DNA from 2 places in the Bradyrhizobium sp. NBAIM14 genome. Region 1 is predicted to be linked to the other one. Evidence: riboswitches for the same ligand, from Rfam matches in the RefSeq annotation. Region 1 holds a riboswitch; the other holds the start of a gene.
What was found. A riboswitch is a leader RNA that binds a small molecule or an ion and turns the genes downstream of it on or off. The one in region 1 is predicted to bind S-adenosylmethionine.
Positions count from the first base shown of each region.

Region 2: it holds a riboswitch for S-adenosylmethionine, as region 1 does, so the genes downstream of both, I6F28_RS22535 (O-succinylhomoserine sulfhydrylase) here and metX (homoserine O-acetyltransferase MetX) in region 1, are expected to answer to the same signal.

Region 1 covers NZ_JADYVQ010000021.1:10,542-15,261, reverse strand. The annotation lists gene hisC (histidinol-phosphate transaminase) at 1-425, opposite strand, end outside; gene I6F28_RS31665 (chorismate mutase) at 459-1,307, opposite strand; SAM riboswitch at 1,463-1,542, shown strand; gene metX (homoserine O-acetyltransferase MetX) at 1,637-2,839, shown strand; gene metW (methionine biosynthesis protein MetW) at 2,842-3,504, shown strand; gene I6F28_RS31650 (alpha/beta fold hydrolase) at 3,621-4,484, opposite strand; gene I6F28_RS31645 (TIGR02594 family protein) at 4,698-4,720, shown strand, end outside.
Region 2 covers NZ_JADYVQ010000010.1:3,454-8,173, forward strand. The annotation lists gene I6F28_RS22525 (hypothetical protein) at 1-637, opposite strand, end outside; gene I6F28_RS22530 (2'-deoxycytidine 5'-triphosphate deaminase) at 832-1,953, opposite strand; SAM riboswitch at 2,050-2,129, shown strand; gene I6F28_RS22535 (O-succinylhomoserine sulfhydrylase) at 2,206-3,393, shown strand; gene I6F28_RS22540 (SGNH/GDSL hydrolase family protein) at 3,508-4,497, opposite strand; gene I6F28_RS22545 (SGNH/GDSL hydrolase family protein) at 4,510-4,720, opposite strand, start outside.

The DNA.
Region 1 (4,720 bases):
GCGTCGACGTCGGCGGTGAGGTTGGTCTCCTGGGCGATGACGTTCCTGGCGCCGACCGCCATCGTCGCGATCGGGTAGACCAGGAAGCCGTGTGTCGTCGAGATCGCCTCGTCGCCCTGGCTGAGATAGGTGTGCGCGAGCAGATTGAGGATCTCGTCCGAGCCGGCGCCGCAGATGATGCGGTTGGGATCGAGCCCGAACGAGCGGCCGATCGCCTCGCGCAGCACGCGCGAGGTGCCTTCCGGGTAGTCCTCCAGATGATCTGCCACGCGCTTGAAGGCTTCGATCGCCTTGGGCGAGGGCCCGAACGGCGTCTCGTTGGCGGAGAGCTTGAACACCTTGCGGCCCGGCTCCGGCACCGGGCTCTTGCCGGGCGTGTAGGGCGCAATATCGAGAATGCCGGGATTCGGCACGGGGCGGGACATCTTGGACTCCGGATAGGCTGGGCTGTTCGCGACCTACGATTTCGGCCCGGTCGGGGGCACCGTATAGCGCGTTGCGTGGCTGCCGACGAGGGCCACGGAGCGCACCGAGGCCCCCGCCTCGATCAGGGCAGCCCTGATCTTGTCGATGCTGGTCGCGCCGGTGACCGAGACCAGCAGCGCCGCGCCGTCGAAGGCGGTATCGGGCACGGCCACGATCTCGGCGAGCGGCGACAGCGCGCGGGCGACCTCGGCGTTCCATCCGGAGACGCGCACGCTGAACGTCTCGACCTCCGTCACCAGGGCGCTGTCGGCGACGCGCGAGATCGCGAACACCGGCAAGGCGGCCGGATGGTCGGCGCGCTCGATGAAGGGCATCCGCGCGATGATCTTCGGCGCGCCGTCGGCCTCCAGCTCCAGCCACCATGGCGTGCGGCTCGAGGTCGCCGAGACCAGCGCCAGGTCACCCTTGGATTTTGCCACCGCCTCGACCGCGGCCTGCGCGCTGAAATGGGCGACATAGGGCACGGTGAAGCCGAAATGGAAGCGCGCGGAATCCCGCATTGCCGGCTCGCTCACCGAGACGTCGGCATGCACGGAGAACGGCGCCTGCACATAGGTGAAGGTCGAGATGATGACGCGCCAGATGCTCTCGACCGTGTCGAGCGGCAGGATGCCGCGATGACGCTGCACGATCTCGCGCATCATGGCAGCCTCGCGCGCGGGCCGGAACGCCGAGCCGACTTCCTGGGTCTGCTTCACCTGGATCAGGCGATCGATGATCTCGCCGCGCTGCATGAGGAGGCGATGCATGCCCTCGTCAATCGCGTCGATCTCCTTGCGCAGTTCCTGCAGCGATGGTGGCGCGGGCGGACGTTGGGACATGTCTGGTCGTCGATCGTTCCGATGGGGATGTCCTGATTAGGCAGTCGTGGCGGCGAAAGCAAAGAGAAATGACGTGCTTTGCAGGCGTTGCGGCAGAGGCGAATTGGGCCGATCCGGGCCGCGACTTGACGAAAACCGCCCAAGACGGTAGCTTTTGCCCGTTCCGTGGTCATTTGAGCCGGCCGGCTTGCAGCCACGTTAAAAAACTCGCTAAACAGGCCGGGGACGCTTCCGATCCCGGCCGAACCTATCGTTCAGGCCGGGTTTTTCATGGCCTGATGTCAGCGGCGCGGTCGAGCAGCCAGTCGCAAACGAGGTCGATGTCCGAGATGGGTAGCGTCAAGTCGATACCGAGTCCTGCGATCAGCGCCGACGAGCGGTCGCACGAGGTCGATCATCCAAGCTCGCTGGTTGCGCATTTCGGCACCGAGCAGCCGCTGCGGCTCGATTGCGGCGTCGATCTCACCCCGTTCCAGATCGCCTACCAGACCTATGGCGAGCTCAATGCCGATCGCTCCAACGCCGTGCTGATCTGTCATGCGTTGACCGGCGACCAGCATGTCGCCAACGTACATCCCGTCACCGGCAAGCCGGGCTGGTGGGAGACGCTGGTCGGTCCCGGCCGACCCATCGATCCCAAGCACTACTTCATCATCTGCTCCAACGTGATCGGCGGCTGTATGGGCTCGACCGGGCCGGCGTCGATCAATCCCGCCACCGGCAAGGTCTGGGGCCTGGACTTCCCCGTCATCACCATTCCGGACATGGTGCGCGCGCAGGCGATGCTGATCGACCGGCTCGGCATCGACACGCTGTTTGCGGTCGTCGGCGGCTCGATGGGCGGCATGCAGGTGCTGCAATGGACCGCCGCCTATCCGGAGCGCGTGTACTCCGCGCTGGCGATCGCCTGCGCGACGCGGCACTCGGCGCAGAACATCGCCTTCCACGAGCTCGGCCGCCAGGCCGTGATGGCCGACCCCGACTGGCACGGTGGCGGTTATGCCGACCGCGGCATCCATCCGCATCGCGGGCTCGCGGTGGCGCGGATGGCGGCGCACATCACTTATCTCTCGGACGCGGCGCTGCACCGCAAGTTCGGCCGGCGCATGCAGGACCGCGAGCTGCCGACCTTCTCGTTCGACGCCGATTTCCAGGTCGAATCCTATCTGCGTTACCAGGGCTCGTCCTTCGTCGAGCGCTTCGACGCCAATTCCTATCTCTACCTGACGCGGGCGATGGACTATTTCGACATCGCCGCCGACCATGGCGGCGTGCTGGCCAAGGCCTTCGCCGACATCAAGACGCGCTTCTGCGTGGTCTCCTTCACCAGCGACTGGCTGTTTCCGACCTCGGAATCGCGCGCGCTGGTGCACGCGCTGAACGCTTCGAGCGCGCGCGTGTCATTCGCCGAGATCGAGACCGATCGCGGCCACGACGCCTTCCTGCTCGACGTGCCCGAATTCTTCGACATCTCCCGCGCCTTCCTGCAATCGGCTGGCAAGGCGCGCGGGCTCAACCTCGAGGACCGTTAGCGATGTCCGTGCAGGAAGTGTTGCCGCTGGACGGCGTTGCCGCCAGGCCATCCGGTGATTATCGCGCCGATCATCGGCTGGTCGCCGAGATGGTCAAGCCGGGCTCGAAGGTGCTCGACGTCGGCTGCGGCGACGGCGATCTGCTTCAGCTGCTGGAGACCCGCGGCATCGACGGCCGCGGCATCGAATTGTCGCGCGAGGGCGTCAACCGCTGCGTCGCCAAGGGGCTCGCGGTGGTGCAGGGCGATGCCGACACCGATCTCGTCAACTATCCCGACGATGCCTTCGACTACGTGATCCTGTCGCAGACGCTGCAGGCGACGCGGCAGCCGAAGGTCGTGCTGGAGAACCTGCTGCGCATCGGCCGCCGCGCCATCGTCTCGTTCCCGAATTTCGGCTTCTGGAAGATGCGGCTCCAGCTCCTGATCGGCGGCCACATGCCGCGCACGGAGAATCTGCCGGCGACCTGGTACGACACCGCCAACATCCATTTCTGCACCATCAAGGATTTCGTGCAGCTCTGCGACGAGATCAACGTCAAGATGGAGCGCTCGGTCGCGCTCGATCTCTACGGCCGGCCGGTGCCGCTGAACCTGCCCTGGTGGGTGTGGAACATGTTCGGCGAGCAGGCGGTGTTCTTGCTGAGCCGGGGCGGGGGGAAGTAGTTTCTCTCCGTCATTCCGGGGCGATGCGAAGCATCGAGCCCGGAAACCATCGTCCAACAGCGCCTGCAGCCCGATGGATTCCGGGCCTGCGCCTTCGGCGCATCCCGGAATGACAGCTAGTGGGAAACCAGCGACCGCGGGTCCCGCACCGGCCAACGTCCTGCTTCCACCAGCGTCACGAACCGCTCGACACTCTCGTTGAACAGCGCGGGCTCCTCCAGGTTCAGCACGTGGCCGGACTTCGGAAACATCGCGAGCCCCGCCGCGGGCAGGTGCTTCTTCAGGAACAGGCTGGCGCCCATGCAAGGCTCGTCCTCGTCGCCGCAGATGATCAGCGCGGGTGTTGCCGCGCCTCTGATCGCGTCCGTCATCGTGTAGATCGAGGGACGGCCGCCCTGGAATCCGCGCATGGTGCGCGCCGATCCCATGGCATCGTGCCGCGCCAGTGCGGCGTAGAAATCGGCATGCCCGCGTGGATCCTTCACCAGGAACGGAATCCGGCTCGGCGCCTCGCGCGTGACTTTCGCGACCTCCACCGATCCCAGCGTCTCGAACTGCTCGGCATTGGCGCGGCACTGCGTGCGCCAGGTCTCCAGGTTCTCGAGCTCCGAGCCGGAGCCGACGCCGGCCAGCGTCATCGACAGTGCGCGCTGCGGCGCGTTCAACCCGATCTGCAACGAGGAATAGGCGCCCATCGAAAGACCGACGAGATGCGCGCGCTCGATGCCGAGATGATCGAGCACCGCAAGCGCATCGGTGTAGAAATGCGTGTAGGTGTAGACCTCGCCGTCAGGCACGTCCGACGGCGTGTAGCCGCGCGCCGAATAGGTGATGCAGCGATGGCCACGCGAGAAGTAGCGCATCTGCGGCTCCCAATTGGTGTAGTCCGCCGCGAACTCGTGCAGAAAAAGTATCGGCGTTCCCTGGCCCGCCTCCTCGAAATAGATGCGGACGCCGTCCCTGGTCGTGGCATGGGGCATTAACCGTTTCCCTCTGTTTCAAGCCGTGTTCGAGGATCGCAGTTAATTCTGTTGTCGGCAATGCGGCAGCAGCGCCGAGCACGAACACAAAATCATTGCAGCCATTCGCGGGCGTTGCGTCTTTTTCTCGCCACATCGGGCGGCTTAACGGCCAAACGGATGTCGGCCATTGCACGGGCCGGCGGGAAGTGGGGGTGTCAAGAAGGATGAAGAATGTTCGAGTTGTTTGCGTCTCG
Region 2 (4,720 bases), on a different contig from region 1:
TGCGATAGGCCTTTTCCAGCCGCGGTCTTGGCCAGCTCGCGACCGGCAAGGCGGGCGCCGTCTTCGCATCGAACAAAGGTGCTTCGAGGTGGCGCGCGAACACGAGGCGCTGGTCGAGCTCGAGCGGATGGTCGTAGAGATGGTAATAGCCTTCGAGCCCGTCCTGGCCGTCGACGCTCTGCTTGGTGCAGACGAAGCCGAGCCTGAGGTCGCCGAGGGCCGCGCCATTGTTGGCGTGCCAGCCGCGCAGCATGGCGCGTGAGACTTCGCCCGGCACGCCACAGATCGCAGTGCCCTTCCAGATCCAGCGCGGCGGCGGATAGCGGATCCAAGCCTTGGTGTCGCTCTCGTACATGTATTCGACATGAACGCCGCCGATCCAGTTGGAGAGATAGTGGTATTGCGCAGCCGCGACCGCCGGCGGCAGATGGTCGATCCCGAGCTTGCTGAGCCCCGGCAGGAAACGCTCCTGCTGCTGGCGACGAAGCACGCGGAAGACGAACTCTGCGGCATCCGCCGTGCCGCGGCGCGTGACGACGGTGAGGATCAGCCCGGTGAAGTAAGCGTGATAGAGATCGGCGACGGCGCGCCAGCGCTTCCATTGCGCGTGCTGCGCGAGGTCTGGTGCGATAGTCATGTTCGCTCCCGGCTTGTTGTTTTGCGGGAGTGTGTCATCGCGGATCGGGTGACGCAACCGGACGCGCTCTCGGTGTTATCGCCCGCGAAGGCGGGCGATCCAGTACTCCGAGATGGTCATGCTTGAATCGAGAGGCCGCGGCGTACTGGATTCCCCGCCTCCGCGGGGAATGACAGCGGTGGGTGAGGTTAGCACTACACCCTGAAATGCTTGCTGAGCTTCAGGCCTTGCGCCTGGTAATTCGAGCCGATGCGCTGGCCATACATCGCGTCGGGGCGGGCCAGCATCTTCTCGTAGACGAGGCGGCCGACGATCTGGCCGTGCTCGAGGATGAACGGCACCTCGCGCGAGCGCACTTCCAGCACGGCGCGCGATCCCAGCCCGCCAGCGCCGGCATAGCCGAAGCCGGGATCGAAAAAGCCGGCATAGTGCACGCGGAATTCGCCGACCAGGGGATCGAACGGCACCATCTCCGCGGCGTAGTCGGGAGGCACCTGCACCGCTTCCTTGGAGGCGAGGATGTAGAACTCGCCGGGGTCGAGGATCAGGCTGCCGTCGGGACGCGCCGAGATCGGCTCCCAGAAATCCTCCACCGCGTAGCCCGCGCGGCGGTCGACATCGACGACGCCGGTGTGGCGCTTGGCGCGGTAGCCGACGAAGCCGCTCGCCTTCTCGCCGGAGAGATCGACCGAGACGGCAACGCCGCCCGAGAGATCGGCATCGTCGATGTCGACGAGACGCTCGCTGGCGTGCAGCGCATCGAGCTCGTCGGCATTGAGGATGGCATCGCCGGTGCGGAAGCGCACCTGGCTGAGACGCGAGCCCTCGCGCACCAGCACCGGAAACGTCTTCGGGCTGATCTCGGCATAGAGCGGGCCGTGATAGCCGGCGCCGATCATGTCGAAGCGACGGGTGCCGTCGGCGATCACGCGGGTGAAGACGTCGAGCCGGCCGGTCGAGCTCTTCGGATTGGCGGCAGCGACGATCTCCGGCGGCAGCGCCAGACTCTCGAGCAACGGCACGATGTAGACGCAGTTGGTCTCGAGCACCGCGCCGTCGGCGAGGCTGAACTCGTGCAGCTTCAGCTCGTCGATGCGCTCGGCCACGGTGGCACCGGGCCCGGGGAGGAAGCTGGCGCGGACCCGATAGGCGATGTCGCCGAGGCGCAGATCGAGGCTCGCCGGCTGGATCTGGCTCTCGACGAAGTCGTAGGCGGGCAGGATGAGACCTTCTTCCGCCATCGCCGCTATCATGCGGTCGGGCAGGATACCATTGGCGTCGGCGGCGACCGTGAACGTCAACCGGGGGGTCCTCATCAGGGGCCGAATGCATCCGGACATGCCGGAAATACAAGTCTTTTACGGCTATCCGATGGACGCCTTGACGGAAAGGGCATTGCGGAATATGAGCATCACTTATCCCGTGGTGATTTGAGCCGGCCGGCTTGCAGCCACGTTAAATAAGTCGCTAAACAGGCCGGGGACCTCTGTGATCCCGGCCCGTGGAGATATCCAGGCCGGTTTTTTTGTGACCGTTTTCGCCTCGACGGTCATGTCGGAGAGGGTCCTATGTCGAAGTCGTCTGCCACTTATCGCCCCGAAACCCGCCTGGTCCATTCCGGCACCCTGCGCTCGCAATATGGCGAGACCTCGGAGGCGCTGTTCCTGACGCAAGGCTATGTCTACGCCAGCGCGGAGGAGTGCGAGGCGCGCTTCAAGGGCGAGGATCCCGGCTTCATCTATTCGCGCTATTCCAACCCGACGATTGCAATGTTCGAGCGCCGCATGATCGAGCTCGAGGGTGCCGAGGCCGCGCGCTCGGCGGCAACCGGCATGGCGGCGGTGACGACCGCGATCCTGGCGCCGCTCAAGGCCGGCGATCACGTGGTCGCCTCCCGTGCGCTGTTCGGCTCCTGCCTCTACGTCATCCAGGACCTGTTGCCGCGCTACGGCATCGAGGCCACGCTGGTCGACGGGCTCGATCTCGACCAGTGGCAACGCGCGCTGAGGCCCAACACCAAGACGTTCTTCCTGGAGAGCCCGACCAACCCGACGCTGGACGTGCTCGACATTCCCTCGATTGCCGAGATCGCGCACAAGGGCGGCGCGCGGCTCGTCGTCGACAACGTGTTTGCAACCCCGATCTGGCAGAGCCCGCTCGCGCTCGGCGCCGACGTCGTCGTCTACTCTGCGACCAAGCACATCGACGGCCAGGGCCGCTGTCTCGGCGGCATCATCCTGTCCTCCGAAGCCTTCATTGCCGAGCACATCCACAATTTCATGCGCCAGACCGGCCCGTCGATTTCGCCGTTCAATGCCTGGGTCCTGCTCAAGGGCCTGGAGACGCTGGGCGTGCGCGTGCGCGCGCAGACCGACAATGCCGCGCGCATCGCCGAGGCGCTGGCCAGCCATCCCAAGATCTCGCGACTGGTCTATCCCGGCCGCGCCGATCATCCGCAGGCGGCGCTGGTGAAGAAGCAGATGCGCGGCGGCTCGACGCTGGTCGGCTTCGAGGTGAAGGGCGGCAAGGCGGCGGCGTTCCGTGTGCTCAACGAATTGAAGCTCGCCAAGATCTCCAACAATCTCGGCGACGCCAAGAGCCTCGTCACGCATCCGGCGACCACGACGCATCAGCGCCTCAAGCCGGAAGACCGCGCCGCGCTCGGCATCAGCGAGGGATTTATCCGCTTCTCGGCGGGGCTCGAGCACGCGGATGACCTGATCGAGGATCTCACCGCGGCGCTGGAGAAGGCGTGAGGGAAGCGAGGTCTCGTAGGGTGGATTAGCCGAAGGCGTAATCCACCTCTGCTGCATCCGCGGAGATAGACAGTGGTGGGTTACGGCTTCGCCTAACCCACCCTACGCACCCTCTCACATCGGCCGGTACGTTCTCACATCGGCGGGCACGCTCACACCGAGCTTGATCTGGCCGACGGAGCGGATGATGTCGTCGCCGAGCAGCTGGGCGAAGCAGGCATAGCCCCAATCGTTCATGTGCAGGCCGTCGGCGATGACGAAGCCCTCGACCGGGATCGACTGGTTCTCGTGCCAGTCGCGCATCACCTCGAAGCGCGGGAAAATGCCGACCTTGCGGAGCTCGGCGACGTTGCCGAGCAGCTTGATCATCTTGCCGGCGCTCTCCTTGCGCTGGTTGACGGCCGGCGAATATTGCGGATCGACCAGCACGATGTCGGTGCCGCCGGCGGCCTGAATGCGGTTGATGCCGTCCTCCACCAGCTTGACGGTCTCGCCGGGATCGAGATTGCGCAGCACGGCGTTGGTGCCGACCTGCCAGATCACGAGATCCGGATGCCTGTCGATCACCTGCGTCTGCAGACGCTTCATCATCTCGGGGGCGTCCTCGCCGCCGACGCCGGCATTGATGACGCTGATGTCGGCAGTCGGATAGTGCCGGCGCAGCTGCGCGGCGAGACGATTGGGGTAATTGAACTCCGGCGAGCTCGCGCCGAACCCTTGAGTCGACGAGGAGCCGAACGCGACGATGACGACGGGCTGGCCGGCGACCAGCTTGCTCGCAACATGCGGCAGCGAGCCCATCGCCTTGGAGCCGCCCTTCGGCGGCAGGCAGGGCACGCGGCTGAAGATGTCGGCGGCGGACTTTGCGACCTCCTTCACCTTGTCGATGGCGCGCGAGGTGACGCCGCGCTGCTCGGGCGACCTCGCGGCGACGGTGGTCTGGGACGGCGTAGCGGGCGCGGGATCAGGCGACTGGGCGGGTGCGGGGGTCGCCGGCTGTGCAGCCGGCGTCTGCGCATGCGAGGCGGGCGTCAGCAACAACAGCACTGCTGTTGCAGGCACGGCCAGCCATGACGTCAGGCAAAAAGGGCGGAGAGAACTCATTAACGCTAGACCTCAATTTTGCTGCTGGGCCGGCTCCAGATGAGCAGCGTCAATCACGAACTGTGCCAACGCCCGGCCAAGGCAATCATGGACCTGCTTCGCCAGCTCAGGCCCGCGGGACGGGTTGAACAGGTCGAACTGGCCCTGTTCATTCCACTGCCGCATGATCGCGAAACGATCGAACAGCGGGATGTCGTGCTCCTGTGCCACGACGCGCATATTA